2 regions of the Nocardia sp. GP40 genome follow, and region 2 is predicted to be linked to the other one. Evidence: riboswitches for the same ligand, from Rfam matches in the RefSeq annotation. Region 2 holds a riboswitch; the other holds the start of a gene.

Region 1 (9,470 bases), on a different contig from region 2:
CGCGAGCTGGGATGTGAGATCCAGGTATGCGAACGCGCGACCGGCGAGCCATGGTTCCCGGACACGCCGCCACTGGATCCGACCGTCAGCGACGCCATCGCGGCATTGTCGGACTCGTCGAAGAACGTGGCCGGTGGAGCATACGGCCTGCCGTCCATCGGTGACCGCGCGGCCATGCTCACCGATATCCCACGGCACGCGGATGCCGCATTGGTCGCGCTCAGCGACCCGAAGGTCGGCGTCGACCCGATCCAACTCCAGCACGCGGCCACCGTCGTATCGATCGAGCTCTCCCAGACCCGGCTCATGCTCGAACACGAGCGGCGTTACAAGTCGGGATTGCTCACTCAGATGCTCGAAGGGCGGATGGACATTCCCGCTGCCGCCGATCAGCTCGCCGAACTCGGCCTGGATCCGGCGTCCGCGGTGCTCGTCGTCGCCCGCAGCGACGACCCGAATCGCATGCTGGACCTGCACAATTCGTTGTGGCGACGGTCACTGCCCAATCTGTGCCGGCTCCGGATGGACACGGCCCACGTTCTGGTGCCCGATGACACCCATACCGACGCCGTCCTGATCCGGGCGCTCGGCCCGACCGCCCGGATCGGAGTAAGCGGGAAGATCGGTTCGCTCAGCAGGTTTCAGGATGCGGCCCGCGAGGCTTCCTGGGCGTTGTCGATCGCGGAACGCCAGGGAACCGTCGTGTCTCGGTACGGCAGCGCCGTACCCTGGATCGGCCTGTCCGACGTGGCCGAGGCGCAGACCCTGGTCGACCGCATCCTGCGGCCGGTCCTGGACTACGACGAGAAGCACCAGTCGCAACTCGTGGAAACCCTCGACATATTTCTGCAGAACCAGCGGTCGTGGCAACGGACTGCACAGGCCATGCACATCCACCGGCAGACGGTGATGTACCGAATCCGGAAGGTGGAGGCGCTCACCGACCGCGACGTGGCGGATACGAACGCACTGGCAGAGCTATGGCTGGCCGTGCGGGCGGCCGAGCTGCTCTCATTTTCGAGGACCGAGACAACTCCGAGTAGACGTCTGAAGTAACCCGCGTGCATCATTCCCCTACCGGGGTGGCAGGGCTATCCGTGTACGTGCAGGGGCTTTCCGGAGACGGCCAGCAACGCCTCGCCCAGTGCCTCGCCCTGCGTGGGATGGGCATGCACGAACTTCGCGGCCTCGCCCGCATCGGCCTTCAGGTTGTAGAGCATCTGTGCCTCGCCGATCAGCTCGCCGACCCGATCGCCGGCCATGTGCACGCCGATCACCGAATCATCCGGCGCCACAATGAGTTTGACTGCTCCCGAGGTCTTGAGGATCTGGCTCCTACCATTGCCCGCGAGGTCGTAGGTCACGGTCTTGATCTCCTCGCCGAACGCCTCCCGTGCCGCGGCCTCGGTCAGGCCGACCGACGCCACCTCGGGGTGTGAGTAGGTCACGCGGGGGATGCCGGTCTCGTCGATCGGGTCGGGGTTCAGTCCCGCGATCTCCTCGGCGACGAAGATGCCCTGCTGGAATCCGCGGTGGGCCAACTGGAGTCCGGGCACGATGTCGCCGACCGCGTACACGTTCGGCAGTGCGGTGCGCAGTCGCTCGTCGGTGGTGACGAAGCCGCGGTCGAGCACGATGCCCGCCTCCTCGTAGCCCATCGACGCGGTATTCGGACCTCGGCCCACCGCGACCAGCACGACGTCGGCATCGAGGACGTCGCCGGACGCGAGGGTGACGCGCACGCCGTCGTCGTCCTGCGCCACCTCGGTCACCCGGGCGCCCGTCTTGGCGGTGATCCTGCGCCGCCGGAAGGCCCGTTCGAGGTACTTCGAGAGCGCCTCGTCCTCGTTCGGGACCAGCCGCGGCAGCGCCTCGACGATCGTCGCCGAGGCGCCGAATGATGCCCAGACACTTGCGAACTCGACGCCGATGACGCCGCCGCCGAGGATCACGGCCTTGGCCGGGACCTCGGGCAGGGTCAGGGCCTGGTCGCTGGTGATCACCCGGCCGCCGATGCTGATCCCGGGCAGCGACTTGGGGTGCGACCCGGTCGCGAGGATCACGTCGGTGCCGGTGATCAACTCGCCGTCGACCTCGACGCCAGTCGGTGCGACGAACCGGCCGCGGCCGTTGACCACCTCGATGCCGTACGAACTGATCAGGCCCTGCAGGCCCTTGTGCAACCGGGTGACGATGGTGTCCTTGTAGCTGAGCACCTTCTCGACGTCGATGCCTCGCAACGACGCATCGACACCGAATTGGGAAGCCGTGCGGGCATTGTCGGCCACCTCGGCGGCATGCAGTAGCGCCTTGGTGGGAATGCACCCGCGGTGCAGGCAGGTGCCACCGAGCTCGTTCTCCTCGACGAGGATGACCGAGCGGCCGAGTTCGGCCGAGCGGATGGCGGCGGCGTACCCGCCGGAACCGCCGCCGAGAACGACCACGTCTGCGGATCGTGCGGTCATGTGAATACTCCTGGTGTGGAATGTGAAAGCTGTGTGGATGAAGGCATTTCGTGGATCTACCGGGAATCGGCGGCGGCCATCGCCTCGGCATGCAGGCGGCCTGCGCGGTAGGAGGACCGGACCAGTGGACCCGACATGACGCCGAGGAATCCGATCTCGCGGGCGACTTGCTCGAGGTGCGCGAACTCCGCGGGCTCGGCCCACCGCTCGACGGGATGGTGCCGGGACGACGGCCGCAGGTACTGGGTGATCGTGATCAGCTGGCAGCCCGCGTCGTGCAGGTCCCGCAGTGTCTGGATCACCTCGTCGGTGGTCTCGCCCAGGCCGAGGATGAGGTTCGACTTCGTGATCAGACCGTCCGCTCTGGCCCGGGTGATCACCTCGAGCGACCGCGCATAGGTGAAGGCGGGCCGAATCCGGCGAAACACGCGTGGAACGGTCTCGACGTTGTGCGCCAGCACTTCTGGACGGGTGTCGAAGACCGCACGCAGTTGTCCGGGATCCGCGGTGAAGTCCGGAATCAACAGTTCTACGCCGGTGCCCGGGCTCTGCCGGCGAATCTGGCGCACCGTTTCGGCATACAGCCAGGAGCCGCCGTCCGGTAGATCGTCGCGAGCGACGCCGGTCACCGTGGCGTACCGCAGGCCCATCGCGCGCACCGACTCGGCGACCCGTCGCGGCTCGTCGAGGTCGAGGTCGACGGGTTTACCCGTGTCGATCTGGCAGAAGTCGCAGCGCCGTGTGCACTGGTCTCCGCCGATCAGGAAGGTCGCCTCGCGGTCCTCCCAGCACTCGAAGATGTTGGGGCACCCCGCCTCCTGGCAGACGGTGTGCAGGTTCTCGCGTTCGACGAGGGCGGCGAGCGCTCGGTACTCGGGCCCGGTGCGCATCCGCACCTTCATCCACGGCGGCTTGCGTTCGACCGGAGTCTGGGCGTTGCGAACCTCGAGCCGAAGCAGTCGACGGCCGTCCGGGGCGAGGGGGGTGCTCATGGGAACTCCTTCGATAGCCGGAGCCTGTGCGATCTCGCTGGCAGGATCCGGCTGCTGTGCGGCGACGCGAAGTCGCCGGTGATGTGAGACCCGCACGATCATGGCCGGGCAACGCTCGCAGGACGCGGTGTCGGCAGAGGAGAGGAAGCAGGCCCTCAATACCTTTGCGGGACTTGGTATCGGGACGCCGAATGCTCGATGTGTGCGGTCACAGTGAGCGAGTTCCAGAGCGAGGATGCCAAACGCTGCCGCATTTTGGCAAGGGTGATCGGCGGTCGAGTGGCCGGCGAGAAGTTGGTGGCAGACAAACCCCGGGGGAGTGTGTACAGTCCTGCACGTCACAACTGAAGACGCCGATGACGCGCAGCGGGAGAACCTCCGAGTTTCAGGCTTCTGAACTCCGAGGCGCCGTAGGAGCAACTTCCTCCCCGGGAATCTCTCAGGCCCCAGTACCGCAGCGCCGAGGCAACTCTGGAGAACAGGAACGGCCGCAGGCCGGTACTTACCGAAGGTGAAGAGCAGCGCCGTAGCCGCGGCAATGTGCAACTCTCAGGTTTCAGGACAGAGCGGGGAGGTGTCCCTTAGTCGATGTCCGGTGCGGTCCGGACATAGCGAAACCGGAGTCACCTCGTGTCGGTTGAAACCCGTATTGCCCCCAATGGTGGGCCCTCTACCAGCGACTTTCCCTCGCGTCACATCGGTCCCGACGCGTCCGCGGCACAACACATGCTCGAGGCACTCGGCTACGAGACGCTCGATGAGCTCATCGACGCCGCGGTGCCGGACCAGATCCGCAGTGAGCAGGCCATGGACCTGCCGGCGGCCCGGAGCGAGCCGCAGGTCCTCGCCGACCTGCGCGCCCTCGCCGACCGCAATCAGACACGTGTCCAGATGATCGGTCTCGGCTACCACGACACCGTCACACCTGCGGTTTTGCGGCGAAACATGCTCGAATCACCGGCCTGGTACACCGCCTACACGCCCTACCAGCCGGAGATCTCCCAGGGTCGGCTCGAGGCGTTGCTGACCTTCCAGACGTTGATCGAGGATCTCACCGCGCTCCCCCTGGCCGGGGCCTCCCTGCTGGACGAGGCCACCGCCGTCATGGAGGCCGTGCTGCTCATGCGGCGGGCGAACAAGTCCAAGTCAGCCACGAACCGGGTGATCGTCGACGCGGACTGCCTGCCGCAGACCCTCGCGGTCGTCCGGGGGCGCGCCAAGTCCGTCGGCATCGAGGTGCTGGTCGCGGATCTCTCGACTGAATTGCCCGACGCCGACGCATTCGGTGTGGTGTTCCAGGCGCCGGGCGCGAGCGGCGCCGTCCGCGACCTGTCGCCGCTGATCGCGGCCGCGGGCGAGCGCGGCGCGCTGACCACGGTGGCCGCCGACCTGCTTTCGTTGACGATCGTGACGCCGCCCGGAGAACTGGGCTGCGATATCGCGGTCGGATCCGCGCAGCGCTTCGGCGTGCCGCTGTTCTTCGGCGGCCCGCACGCCGGCTACATGGCTGTGCGCACCGGGCTCGAGCGCATGCTCCCGGGCCGCCTGGTCGGGGTGTCGGTCGACGTCGACGGAGCCCCCGCCTACCGGCTCGCGCTGCAGACCCGCGAACAGCACATCCGCCGCGACAAGGCGACCAGCAACATCTGCACGGCGCAGGCACTGCTCGCCAACGTGGCAGCCATGTACGCGGCCTACCACGGTCCGGAGGGTCTGCGCGCCATCGCAACCCGTGTCCACCGCCATGCCGTGACGATTGCCGAGAGCCTGCGGGCGGCCGGCCACCAGATCGTGCACGACCACTTCTTCGACACCGTGCAGGTCCGGGTGCCGGGCCGGGCCGGGGAGTTCGTCGCCAACGCCGATCGTTTCGGCATCAACGTGCGCCTGGTGGACGACGACCACGTCGGCATCTCCTGCGACGAGTGCACCACCGACGACGTGGTGCGTCGCGTCGTGGCCGCCTTCGGCGCGACGGTGACCCCGACGCCGACCGCGGTCTCCGGGCTGCCGGCAGAACTCGACCGCACCTCGACGTTCTTGCAGCACCCGGTGTTCCACGAGCACCGTTCGGAAACCGCGATGCTGCGGTTCCTTCGGAAGCTCTCGGACAAGGATCTCGCCCTGGACCGCACCATGATCCCGCTCGGGTCGTGCACGATGAAGCTGAACTCCGCGGTGGAGATGGAGCCCATCAGCTGGCCCGGATTCGCCGGCATCCACCCCTACGCGCCCGTCGAGCAGACCGGCGGGTACCTGGAGCTGATCGGCGACCTCGAGCGGTGGCTCGGGGAGATCACCGGATATGATCGAGTCTCGTTGCAGCCCAACGCCGGATCTCAGGGCGAGCTGGCCGGACTGCTGGCGATCCACGGATACCACGAGTCCCGCGGCGAGAGCGGCCGCAACATCTGTCTCATTCCGCAGTCCGCACACGGAACGAACGCTGCCTCGGCGGTCCTGGCCGGGATGCAGGTGGTCGTGGTGGCCACCGCGGCCAACGGCAACATCGACATCGACGATCTGCGCGCCAAGATCGCGGTCCACGAGGGCAAGGTCGCCGCGATCATGCTCACCTACCCCTCCACTCACGGCGTATACGAGAACGACGTGCGCACGGTCTGCGACCTGGTGCACGAGGCCGGCGGTCAGGTGTACGTCGACGGCGCGAACCTCAATGCGCTGGTAGGCCTGGCCCAGCCGGGCAGGTTCGGTGGCGACGTCTCGCACCTGAACCTGCACAAGACCTTCTGCATCCCGCACGGCGGCGGCGGACCCGGTGTCGGACCGGTCGCTGTGCGCGAGCATCTCGCACCGTTCCTGCCCGGGGATCCGCTCGGCGGTGGCGACGGGGGAGCCCCGGTCTCGGCCGCCAACTACGGCTCGGCCGGCATCCTGCCGATCACCTGGGCGTACCTCGCGCTGATGGGCCCGGACGGCCTGACCAGCGCCACCGAGACCGCGGTGCTGGCGGCCAACTACGTCGCGAAGTCGCTCGACGCGTACTTCCCGGTGCTCTACACCGGACCGTCGGGTCTGGTGGCGCACGAGTGCATCCTCGACCTGCGCGCCATCACCAAGGAAACGGGTGTCACCGCCGAGGACGTCGCAAAGCGACTGATCGACTACGGATTCCACGCGCCGACCCTGTCCTTCCCGGTGACCGGCACCCTGATGGTCGAACCGACGGAGTCCGAGGACCTGGCCGAGCTGGACCGGTTCATCCAGGCGATGGTCGCGATTCGGCAGGAGATCGACCTGGTCGGCGCCGGGGTGTGGCCGCTCGAGCGCAGCCCGCTGCGGCAGGCGCCGCACACCGCGGAACAGGTCACTGCCGACGAGTGGACGCTGCCCTACCCCCGCCACCTGGCCGCCTTCCCCGTCGCCTCCCTGCGCGCCGCGAAGTACTGGCCACCAGTACGCCGGATCGACGGGGTACACGGGGACCGCAACCTCGTCTGCTCCTGCCCGGCGCCCACGGCATTCGAAACCCCGACCAGCCACAACGACACCGACACCGCGGCGAACGTCGACACCCGCGAGGAGGCTTTCGCATGACCGTCTCGACATCCCCCGCATCTCCGCTGCTCGACGAGCACGCTAACCTCGAGGCCAGCTTCACCGACTTCGCCGGCTGGCAGATGCCACTCAAGTACGACAGCGAACTCGCCGAGCACCGGGCCGTGCGCAGCACTGCCGGACTCTTCGACCTCTCGCACATGGGCGAGATCGCGATCACCGGCCCCGCCGCCGGCGCGCTGCTGGACTACGCGCTTGCCGGCGAACTCTCCAAGATCGGCATCGGGCGGGCCAAGTACTCGCTGCTGTGCAACGCCGACGGCGGAGTGATCGACGACCTGGTCGTCTATCGGCTCGCCGACGAGCACTTCCTGGTCGTGGCCAACGCGTCCAACGCGCCGACCGTGGCACGTGAACTAGTCTTGCGCGCCGAGGGATTCGATGCCGAGGTCGACGACCAGTCGGCGCGGACCGCGCTGATCGCCGTGCAGGGTCCGGCCGCCCAGGACATCGTGCAGGCACTGGTGCCGGACGAGCAGGTCGCTGTCGTGACGGAGCTGAAGTACTACGCGGTCACCCCCGCGTCGGTCGCCGGCATCGACGTGCTGCTCGCCCGCACCGGGTACACCGGCGAGGACGGCTTCGAGCTGTATGTGCCCAACGCGCAGGCGGTGGACCTGTGGCGGGCACTGCTCGACGCGACCGCGGACCGTGGGGGTGTGCCGGCCGGTCTCGCCTGCCGCGACACCTTGCGGCTCGAGGCGGGTATGGCGCTGTACGGTCACGAGCTGACCCTGGACACCAACCCCTATGAGGCCGGCCTCGGCAAGGTGGTCCGGTTGGGCAAGGAGTTCGTGGGACGCGATGCGCTGCAGGAACTCTCGGAGCGGCCCGTCGAGCGGGTGCTGGTGGGACTGAAGGGCACCGGCCGGCGAGCGGCCCGCGCCGACTACACCGTGTACGACGCGGCGGGCGAGAGGGCAGTCGGTGTCGTCACCTCCGGTGCGCTCTCGCCGACGCTCGGCTACCCGGTCGCGCTCGCCTTCGTGGACGCGGCTGCGCAGGAGTCCGGGACGGAGCTGACCGTCGACGTCCGCGGCAAGAAGGAACCCTTCGTGGTCACTCCCTCGCCCTTCTATCGCCGCTCCTGACGCCGTAGCGCTCGCACACTTCGCGCTCGAACACGCAGCGCTCGAACACTATCGACCTACCCAGTCACCAACCAGAGCCCTCGAGAAGGTACCGCCATGTCCTCATTCGATCTGCCCGACGACCGCAGCTACACCGACGCCCACGAGTGGGTGGCCATCAGACCGGGAGCCGAGCTCCCCGATTACCCCGTCCGGGTCGGCATCACCTCGATCGCCGTCGACTCGCTCGGCGAGTTGGTCTTCGTGGACCTGCCCGAGGTCGGCGCCACCATAGTCGCCGGCGAGAGCTGCGGTGAGGTCGAGTCCACCAAGACCGTCTCCGAGCTGTACCCGCCGGTCAGCGGCCGTGTGACCCTGGTCAACAGCGCCGTCGTCGACGACCCGGGTCTGGTCACCTCCGACCCCTACGGGGAGGGCTGGCTGTTCGCCGTGCAGCCCTCCGCCGCCGGTGACCTGTTGACCGCCGCCCAGTACGCGGAGAAGAACGGAATCGTGGCATGAGCATCCTGGACCAGACCCTCGCGGATTTCGATCCCGACGTCGCCGCCCTCATCGGTAAGGAACTCGAGCGTCAGCGCACCGGGCTCGAGATGATCGCCTCCGAGAACCACGCTCCGATCGCCGTCATGCAGGCGCAGGGTTCGGTGCTGACCAACAAGTACGCCGAGGGCTACCCGGGGCGCCGGTACTACGGCGGGTGCGAGCACGTCGACGGGATCGAGCGGCTCGCCATCGACAGAATCAAGGCACTCTTCGGCGCGAAGTTCGCCAACGTGCAGCCCCACTCCGGAGCCACGGCGAACGCGTCGGTGATGCACGCGCTGATCAAGCCGGGCGACACCATCCTCGGTCTGTCCCTCGCCGACGGTGGACACCTCACGCACGGCATGCGGCTGAACTTCTCCGGGAAGCTGTACCACGTTGCGGCGTACGGGGTCTCGGAGAGCGACTACCGCATCGACATGGACGAGGTGGCCAGGGCGGCACGCGAGCACAGGCCGCAGCTGATCATCGCCGGCTGGTCGGCCTACCCCCGGCACCTGGACTTCGCCCGCTTCCGCGAGATCGCGGACGAGGTCGGCGCCTACCTGATGGTGGACATGGCCCACTTCGCCGGGCTCGTCGCGGCCGGGCTACACCCGTCACCGGTCCCGCACGCGCACGTGGTCACCTCGACGACCCACAAGACGCTCGGCGGACCGCGCGGCGGCATCATCCTCACCAACGAGGCCGACATCGCGAAGAAGATCAACTCGGCGGTGTTTCCCGGCCAGCAGGGTGGGCCGCTCGAGCACGTCATCGCAGGCAAGGCGACCGCATTCAAGATGGCCGCCCAGCCCGAG
Region 2 (9,470 bases):
GGCGTACGCCTCGAGCGGCGGGCAGCTGCAGACCAGGTTGCGGTCGCCGTACGCACCGTCGATGCGGCGCACCGAGGGCCAGACCTTCGCGCGGGCCGAGCCCAGGCCCTGCGGGTAGACCGCCGTTTCGCGACTGTAGGGGTGCGTCCACTCCCCGACCAGGCACGCCGCGGTGTGCGGGGCGCCGCGCAGGGGGCTCTCCTCGACCGGCCAGACCCCGGCCTCGACCTGGTCGATCTCGGCCTTGATGGCGATCATGGCGTCGATGAACGCGTCGATCTCGTGCAGATCCTCGCTCTCGGTGGGCTCCACCATCAGGGTGCCCGCGACCGGGAAGCTCATGGTCGGCGCGTGGAATCCGTAGTCCGCCAGGCGCTTGGCCACATCGTCGACCGTGACGCCCGTGCGCTTGGTGATCTCGCGCAGGTCCAGGATGCATTCGTGAGCGACCGCTCCCCCAGCGCCCGTGTACAGCACCGGGAAGTGCGGATCCAGCCGCCGCGCAATGTAATTGGCCGAGGCGATCGCGGTCAGGGTGGCCCGGCGCAGGCCGTCCGCGCCCATCATGCGAATGTAGGCCCAGGTGATCGGCAGGATCGACGCGGAACCATAGCGTGCCGCCGACACCGCGTGCGAACCCGGCTCGAGCGGATCACCGGGCAGGTACGACGCCAGGTGCTCGCGCACGGCCACGGGGCCGACGCCCGGACCGCCGCCGCCGTGCGGAATGCAGAAGGTCTTGTGCAGGTTCAGATGCGACACGTCACCGCCGAACCGGCCCGGACGGGCAAGTCCGACAAGGGCATTCAGATTCGCGCCGTCCACGTACACCTGGCCGCCGGCGTCGTGCACCAGCGCGCACAGCTCGGCGACCTCCTGCTCGTAGACGCCATGTGTGGACGGGTAGGTGATCATGATGCAGGCCAGCCGGTCCGCGTGGTCGGCGATCTTCGCGCGCAGATCGTCGAGGTCGACATCGCCGTTCGCACGGCACTTCACGACCTCCACGCGCAGTCCGGCCATCGCCGCCGACGCGGCGTTGGTGCCGTGCGCGCTGGACGGGATCAGACAGGTATCCCGATGCGTGTCACCGCGATCCACGTGGTAGCGGCGGATCGCCAGCAGACCCGCGTACTCGCCCTGGCTCCCGGCGTTGGGCTGCAGGCTGACGCGGTCATAGCCGGTGATCGCGCACAGCCAGGCCTCGAGATCCTCGATCACCCGCAGGATGCCGGGCGCGTCGTGTTCCGGCGCATAGGGATGCAGGCGGGCGAATCCCGGCCAGGTGATCGGCTCCATCTCCGCGGCCGCGTTCAGCTTCATGGTGCAGGAGCCGAGCGGAATCATGCTGCGGTCCAGCGCGATATCCTTGTCCGAGAGCCGTCGCAGATACCGCAGCATCGCGGTCTCGGTGTGGTACAGGGTGAACGCCGGATGGGTCAGGAATTCCGACGTGCGGTCCTCGATCGCGGACGCCCCCACCACCTCGGACTCCGCCTCCGCACCGGAATCGGGTGTGGCGCCGAAGGATTCGAGCACCACCGCCACATGGGCAGCCGTGGTCGCCTCGTCGCAGGCGACCGACACGTGGTCGTGGTCCACCAGGCGCAGATTGATCCCCCGGCCCTGTGCCTTGGCCACCACGGCCTCCGCGCCGCCGGGCACCCGCACCAGCACGGTGTCGAAGAACCGTTCGTGCACAACGGCTTCGGAGTCCGCGGCGGTCAGCCCCGCGGCGAGCGAGCGGGCGTGCCCGTGCACCCGCCGCGCGATCGCACGCAGCCCGTCGGCGCCGTGGTACGAGGCGTACATCGCGGCCACGATCGCCAGCAACACCTGCGCGGTGCAAATGTTCGAGGTCGCCTTCTCGCGGCGGATGTGCTGTTCGCGGGTCTGCAGCGCCAGGCGATAGGCGGTGTTGCCGTCGGCGTCGACCGACACACCCACCAGGCGCCCGGGCAGCTGACGCGCATGCGCGGTGCGCACCGCGAGATATCCGGCGTGCGGGCCACCGAAGCCCATCGGCACGCCGAAACGCTGTGTGGTGCCGAAACATACGTCCGCGCCCTGCTCGCCCGGCGGCGTGATCAGGGTCAGCGCGAGCAGGTCGGCGCCCGTGGCCACCAGCGCACCCCGCTCGTGCGCCGCGGCGATCAGCGCCGTCCAGTCGACGATGCGGCCCGAGGCGCCGGGCGCCTGCAGCAGCACGCCGAAGAACTCGCCCTCGGGCAGTACGCCCGCGCTCAGATCGGCCTCGACGATCTCGATCCCCAGGGGCTCCGCGCGGGTGTACAGCACGGTGCGGGTCTGCGGGAACAGGTCCGCATCGATCAGCAGCCGCAGGGATTTACTCCCCCGATTCGCGCGGTGCAGCAGCGTCATCGCCTCCGCGGCCGCGGTCGCCTCGTCGAGCATGGACGCGTTCGCGACGTCCATCCCGGTCAGATCCGAGACCATGGTCTGGAAGTTGAGCAGCGCCTCGAGCCTGCCCTGGCTGATCTCCGGCTGGTACGGCGTGTAGGCGGTGTACCAGGCCGGATTCTCCAGCAGATTGCGCACCAGCACCGGCGGGGTGAGCGTGTCGTAGTAGCCCAGGCCGATCATCGAGGTGGCCACGGCGTTCGAGTGGGCCAGCGCCGCGAGTTCGGCCAGCACCTCGTGCTCGGACGCGGCGGGCGGCAGCGCGGCCAGTCCGGTCGCGGCCGGATCGTCGAGAATGTTCGCGGGCAGGGCCCGCTCGGCCAGCTCGTCGAGCGCGCGCACGCCGACAACGTCGAGAATGCGGTCCAGGCCCGCGGAGTCGGGGCCGATGTGGCGGTCGGCGAAGGGTCGGGTCACGGCAGGCTCCCAGGGGCTCGGGCGGGTGTCGACCGGGGTCGACTATCGGGCCCTCCCCCTCTGTCGTGGCGCCTGAGAGATTCGGGATGCGCGCATCCCTTTCCCCATGGGCGGATGGTCCGCATTGTGTGCGGCCATCGCTTTCCAGAGGCGTCGAAAGTCCGCACGGTCCCTTGTGCCTGAGAGATTGACGGGGAGGTGCTGCTCCTTCGGCGCCCGGGCGAACCCGGGACTCTCCCGCACGGCGTCGACGCACTGCCAGTCTAAGCCGGTTCACATGTCGAACGTATTACCGACCCCGACAACCACCGGTCTCGGACTCGAGCCCCGGCGCACTGCGCGGTGCGGCGCCAACGAGCCAACTGATCTCGTTGGCACATGGGTAACTCCATGTACTCGCATCGAAATAGCTTGCGATTGGTGTCGTTGTCAAGGGTGGACGTCTGGCCAGCAACCGCCCGCGTGGCATGACTGACCGACCACCACTGGTTGCGTCTGTGGCCGTCGTGGAGCCGTACGTCTTCCGAACGCGCGGTCTTGGGTCTAGAGGGGCTCGGCTGCGACGTCGTCGGTCATTGCCCGGCTCGGGGCCCGTCCCTTTCGTCCGTACCGCCCGCGCGACCGGGCACCCGGTGCGTGTCCTTCGAGGCCGACGGTCGGCTCACGTCCATCGCGCTGGCCGATGCCAAAGGAACGACTGCTCAGTAACCCGGGCCCAGTCAACCGACCTGTACCAGGAGCGCTTGACCATACCGTTACGGCATGCTCCACAATGTCGGTCGAGTCGACACCGCCTGTGTCAACCCTCGACCGGCCACGACAACCGGAACGACCGCGAGGAAATCTCCACCACCTCCGGCGAGGCATCGAGCACCGTCAACCAATCCCGCTCCAGCCACGACTCGTAACCCACGTGCGTACCAGTCATCGCCGACGACCATAGGCCCGGGAAAATTCCGCTGGCCCGATACGACGGGAACCCCCGCACCGGCGAGCAATCCTCGAACCGCACCGTCACACACGACAGCAACGGCAGACAGACTCGGTCCCCGTCGGCGGCCAGGAACTCGGCCCAACACTCACCGGCGGTATCCGAAGCTGAACCCGTAACGGCACCAGCCAGAACAGCGCTCCGAACAACGAGCGAAGTGAACTACCGCCCAGAACTCATCAGAAATCAAATCCAACCGCGTCACCAGCCAATCTTCGCCCGTCAAGACCCGAATATTCGCGAGACACGCCCTACACCTGGCGCGTGTGTGGGCTCTCAGATCGAACGGAATGGCGTTATATCGTGCCCGTCGGCTCGCTCGCCTTACGATACCGGCCCGCGCCGCTCGGGACGGTCGAGTCTGCCGCACGGCGTCCGGGTCCGTCTGAGCGAGCCGGTCAATGGCACCGACCGCTGCTACCGCCTCCCACTCCGAACTCGAGTCCTTGTGCGAGTTGGTCTTCGGTGGCCTCATTCCCGGCGAGAATGGCGAGGCGGAGGACTTTCAGCCTTCGATGATGCCCTGACGTGGGTGAACCGGGACATCAAAGTAGGCGCCATCGCGCGTCATCCGTAGCGGCGCGAACAACGACACCTGGAACGATCGAATGGCGACAGGGGACGTCGAGTCGGCTTGGAAGATCAGCTGTACCGATCGTGCCAATATTCCGCCCGGTGAGGAAAAATGCCACTCGCGGTTCCCCTGCGAAGAACCGTTGTGGTAGACCCACGGCGGTTCGCCTGTCCAGGTATATACCCGCAATGCAGGCGGTAAATATCTGCCGGCCAGGTCGCCGAAATATATGTCGATACTATAGATCGGCCGCACGGTGTCGTAGTCCAACCGCACCCAATAGAGTTTCAGAGCTCTGCCTTTGCTCTGGAAGTAGGTTTCGAGATCGTCATCTAATATGTTCTCCAACGGATGTCCATCGTCGACACCGAGCTCTGGTTTCACGCTGAGGACCGGCGGAGGTGACGGCATGATGATTTCTCCGAGGACCCTGAGGTTGGCGACTTCGAGGTCCGGTGTGCGGACGGTGACGGTAGTGGACAATATGCGTTCGACTGTGTTGGTGCCGACTTGGACTGTCGCGCGCAGGTAGAACACGGTGGTGTGGGTGACATTGTTGACCGGGTAGGTGTCCAGGTTCAGGACGTTGATGTCGGCGGCGTCGTAGAGCAGTCGCAGCGAGGAGGCTCCGCTGGCTTCCCAGTTGAGTTTGACCGCGCCGTTGTTGTCGATGATCAGCGGTTCGGCCATGAAGTTGGCCAAATGGAAGTCCGCGGGGAACTTCCCGATGTCGAATACGACGGTGCCGGTGTCCCATACGTCGCCGGAACCCGCTTCTCGCCATTCGAGGTCGATGCGCAGTGGCGCGCTACCGACCACGGTGTTGATACGCATGCCCATCAACTGCACGGTGACGCCTTGGTCGCGGCCGATCTCGGCGTGGCCGGAAGCGGGGGTGAAGGTGATGGTCTTGGTGGCGGTGTTGGTGACCGGTGTCCAGCCCGGCAGGCTGATTTGGGCGGTAGCGCTGTTGAGGTCTGGCGTGAGGTCGGGTGAGGTGCTGCCAGCGGGAACGGTGAGGGTGATCTTGCGGCATTCGATGGCTGAGGCGCTGCGCCGGCTGCCGACCAGGACGAAGTCCGCGGTTCGCATGTCGTTGCTGGAGGGTGAGATCCGTACCGGATCGGGGTCGGTGTTGAGGTCGAAATGCAGCGGGGAGGTGTTGTTCACCCCGCCGTCGGTGGTCGTGACGGTGGCGGCCGTGTATTGCGGAATGCTGCTCATCAGCGGGCTCCTCTCTCGTTGTGCTGCTGGGTATTTCGGCCTGCTTGCGCGCCGGTCGGCCCGGTCCACGACCAGCTGCCGGTGGCGGTGGCGGGCTGGGGCAATGTGACTCGGGAAGCCGCATCCGGCTATCCCAGCCGAGCCCGGCCGCGACGCCGGTCAACCCGAGCGCCGGGATGCCGCTGCCCGGATCGGCGCCAATGCCCACGTAGCCGAAAAACGAAGGCTCGGCCGTGGATTGAGGTACGACATAGGGTCCGGGGTCGCCATGGCACGCGCCAGGGTCACCGTGCCCCCGGCACGCGTGGCGCCGGTGGTCTCGTCGAGTAACACACTCACTACCCCGGGCGCCGGACACGGCAACACTGGCAGTTCGAAACCCTCGGCCGCCGCGTCCGGCGCAGGAAATTCCACATCGAGCCTCGCCGCGGTGCCGTCCCGATCGATGGTCAAGTTCACCGACGCGGCAGCTTCGGCCGACGATATCCAGACCGAACCAGTCGCCGAGCAAACCGATACGGACGGTCACAGTGCCCCTCTGCTGCGTCCTGCCCCGTCCGCACTCCGGACGAGAACGGTCTGCGACAACGGTAAACCGACGACAGTCGTTCGCTACGACATTTCGACATCATGCCTGCTCAGCAGCACATCACACACAAAGCGGGTTGACCACGAAGATCCATGCTTTGACCGATCAGCGCCAAGCACCGGTCGCGGTCCAGTTGACCGCCGGCCAGGCCGAGGACAACCCGCGAACCCGTAGAGGTCGTCGCAGACGCAGCACGAGGCGTGGGCTCGACCGATGAATCGGTCGAGTACGATGCGGACTTCCTGGTCGACAGCGAGCCACTCGGCGAGTTCGGCGGTGTCGAAGTTGTTGTCGGGCACCGGACGACGAAGTCATGGATCCGCTGCCCGGTCAACTGGCTCCGGTGGACTTTGGCCCGGTCTGGCGGTCGTCGGTGGGTGGTGTCCATCCGAGTGTCGTTGGGACGTAGACGGTTTTGTGGCCGCGCCAGGCGACTGTCGAGCTACTATCGAATCCGGTGGGTGCTGGCATCCACGGTCATGTCAGGGTCGTAGGTGGGGAAATTGGCCGAAAATATCAGGCGCGCAGGGATAGTCGGCGGCGGAATTGGCGGGCTCACTGCGGCGATCGCGTTGCGAGCGGCTGGTTGGGAGGTGGCGGTCTACGAGCGAGCCGCCGAGTTCGCCGAGGTCGGAGCCGGGGTCGTGCTGACCTCGAACGCGCTAGCCGCCCTCGATCTGATCGGGGTGGGCGAACCCATCCGGGCTCACGCCATAGCGGACCACATCGGCGGGTTCCGTAGTCGGCGCGGGCGCGAACTGGTGCTCGGCCGGGTGAGTGACGCGGTCGGCGGCGACGATGTCGTCGCGATCCATCGCGCCGAACTCATCGCTGTCCTGGTCGACGCGCTCCCGTCGCAGTGCCTGCGACCCGGTTCCAGGGTTATCCGCGTCGACGCGTCCGGAGACATCGAAACCGCCGAGGGCACTACCCAATTCGACCTCGTGGTCGCGGCCGACGGAATCCACAGTCTCACCCGCCGCCAAGTCTGGCCGGAGGCGGGCGCAGTCCGGCACACGGGGATCACCGGCTGGCGATGGATCGTCGACGCTCCACCACCGGAGTGGGTGGGTTTTGTGTTCGGGTATCGGGCCGAGTTCTGCATCCTGCCGATGGCGGGCAACCGGATCTGCGCCTACGCGGGCACTCACCCCGGTATCGAGAGTCTCGACCATTTCAAGGACTGGCCCGACCCCGTGCCCGCCATAGTGGCGGCAGCGGACCCGCAGCGGGTTCTCGAGAACGAGCTCCTCGAGATCCGCGTCCCCAAGTCGCTGGCTCGTGGCCGGGTGGCGCTCATCGGCGACGCCGCGCACGGGATGCATCCCACGCTCGCGCAAGGTGCCGCGATGGCGATCGAGGACGCCGTCACCCTCGCCGCCTATGCACCTGATCTGGCCGCCTATTCCAAGGCCCGGCGGCGCCGGGTCGCCCTCATCAGCTGGCTGTCGGGACGCGCGACCCTGGTCACCCGACCCACGTCCAGGTTCGTGGACGCCGCCAGGGACGCTACAGCCGCTCTGGTGCCGAACCGACTGGCCATCCAGGCCGGCAAACTGGGCATTAAGCTGCTGATCACCCGCTGGTCGCCACCCACGATTGCCGGCCGGAAATCACCCCGGGCGCGCGCCGCGGTTGCCTTGACTGCCGCTGTCGCCTCCATCCGACACTTCCCACTCTGACTGTCCGTGAGCCTTCAAGGCTTGCTCGACAGGTTGCCCGGAAAACGGGCACGGCCGGTTCTCAGAGGGCGGGGGCGCGGCAACGCGCTCCCGCTACCCCCCGCCGGTGGCAACGATTGTCCGGTTCGGTTTAGATGTGTTGGCTGAGCACACTTTTCGACGAACGTGTCCTACTTGCCGGATCTTGAAGCCTATCTGCCGGATCTTCTGCGCAGTCGCGAACGACTGCGCAGCGCGGTTCACGGCGGCCGACGATCCCCGCACCAATTCCCAACGGGTGGCCTCGGTTGCCGTCGGCGCGGTCTTCTTTGGTTGTCTGGCCTTCTTCACTACGAATCATGCATTCGCACAACAGATTTAAGGTGTGGAACACTATTTCGGCGACCATCGGGTAGATCATTTCGGGAGGACGTTCTCCCTGGCTGATCGGTTTGCCCCGGCAACGTCGATCGGGGAGGTACTCGCTCCCGACGGCACTCACCAACCGACATCACCCAAGGTACGGAGGAATCAAAATTGGCTGATACCAACATCTTCTGCGTCAGTGTGGTGTCAAATTTCTCTGATGGTGTTGTAGATGATCGATGTAATCAGTCAGGAGTTCCTGCGTGCCACGTGAAATCGATTCGGCTGTCTTCCCGCATCTGGATGCGGACTTGGACCGCGTCCGTGAGGTTCTCGGACCCGTGCAGTTCCGGGGCAGGCCAGAGCTGACCGCGCTCACCGACGAAGGGCCCGACAGCTCTCGCCGCCTGGTGCGCCCCACTTTGACGTTGCTGTCGTACTACCTGCTCACCGATCCCGCGGCCCCGGCCGACGACCGGGCGGTGCGCGCCGCCGCTGCCGTGGAATTGATGCATCTGGGCTCGCTCTACCACGACGACGTCATCGATCACGCCTACCAACGCCGAGGCCGCCCCAACGCCAACGCGGTGTGGGGCTCGCACATGGCCGTATTGGGTGGGGACTGCGTGACGTCCTCAGGCGGGCGCATACTGATCGAACTCGGCCAGCGCGAAGGGCTCGCGGGGGCGATCGCGAGTGAGCAGATGTGCGCGGGCATGGTGATCGAGGCCGCCGACCAGTACGTGGCCTCCCGCAGCGAGCAGTCCTACCTGGACACGATCGACGGCAAAACGGCGGCGGTGCTGTCGCTGGCATGCCGGGTGGGCGCGATGCAGGCCGGCCGCCCCGAGGATGAGGAAGAGGCGCTGGCCGAGTTCGGTCGCCACTTCGGACTGGCCTACCAGCTGTATGACGACATCCTCGATCTGACCTCGACCGCCAAGGAAATGGGCAAGCCCGTCAACGCGGATCTGCCCGAGGGCATCTACACACTTCCCGTGATCCGCGCCGCCGCCCGCGACCAGAATCTTGCCGGCCTGCTGCGCAGCAGAATGACACATGAGCAAGCCGCCCGTGCCCGCGAGCTCGTCATTGCCTCCGGCGCCCTGGATGAAGCACAGGCGATGGCCGAGGAATTCATGGACCAGGCCGCCGGTCGACTCGCCGCCGTACCCGTTGCCCCGAGCGCTCGCCACGCGATGATCGCCTACGCCCGGTCCATACTCG

The links. Region 2 has a riboswitch for glycine ahead of gcvP (aminomethyl-transferring glycine dehydrogenase). Riboswitches for the same ligand answer to the same signal wherever they lie in the genome.
Region 1: another riboswitch for glycine. It lies ahead of gcvP (aminomethyl-transferring glycine dehydrogenase); the one in region 2 lies ahead of gcvP (aminomethyl-transferring glycine dehydrogenase).

What each region holds. Positions count from the first base shown of each region.
Region 1 covers NZ_JBNPVW010000011.1:55,255-64,724, reverse strand. The annotation lists gene ABH933_RS29445 (PucR family transcriptional regulator) at 1-1,056, shown strand, start outside; gene lpdA (dihydrolipoyl dehydrogenase) at 1,092-2,465, opposite strand; gene lipA (lipoyl synthase) at 2,522-3,457, opposite strand; glycine riboswitch at 3,815-3,922, shown strand; gene gcvP (aminomethyl-transferring glycine dehydrogenase) at 4,184-7,015, shown strand; gene gcvT (glycine cleavage system aminomethyltransferase GcvT) at 7,012-8,127, shown strand; gene gcvH (glycine cleavage system protein GcvH) at 8,224-8,628, shown strand; gene glyA (serine hydroxymethyltransferase) at 8,625-9,470, shown strand, end outside.
Region 2 covers NZ_JBNPVW010000012.1:165,506-174,975, reverse strand. The annotation lists gene gcvP (aminomethyl-transferring glycine dehydrogenase) at 1-2,838, opposite strand, end outside; glycine riboswitch at 2,995-3,088, opposite strand; gene ABH933_RS31705 (hypothetical protein) at 3,638-3,766, opposite strand; gene ABH933_RS31700 (hypothetical protein) at 4,335-5,627, opposite strand; gene ABH933_RS31695 (FAD-dependent monooxygenase) at 6,720-7,898, shown strand; gene ABH933_RS31690 (polyprenyl synthetase family protein) at 8,507-9,470, shown strand, end outside.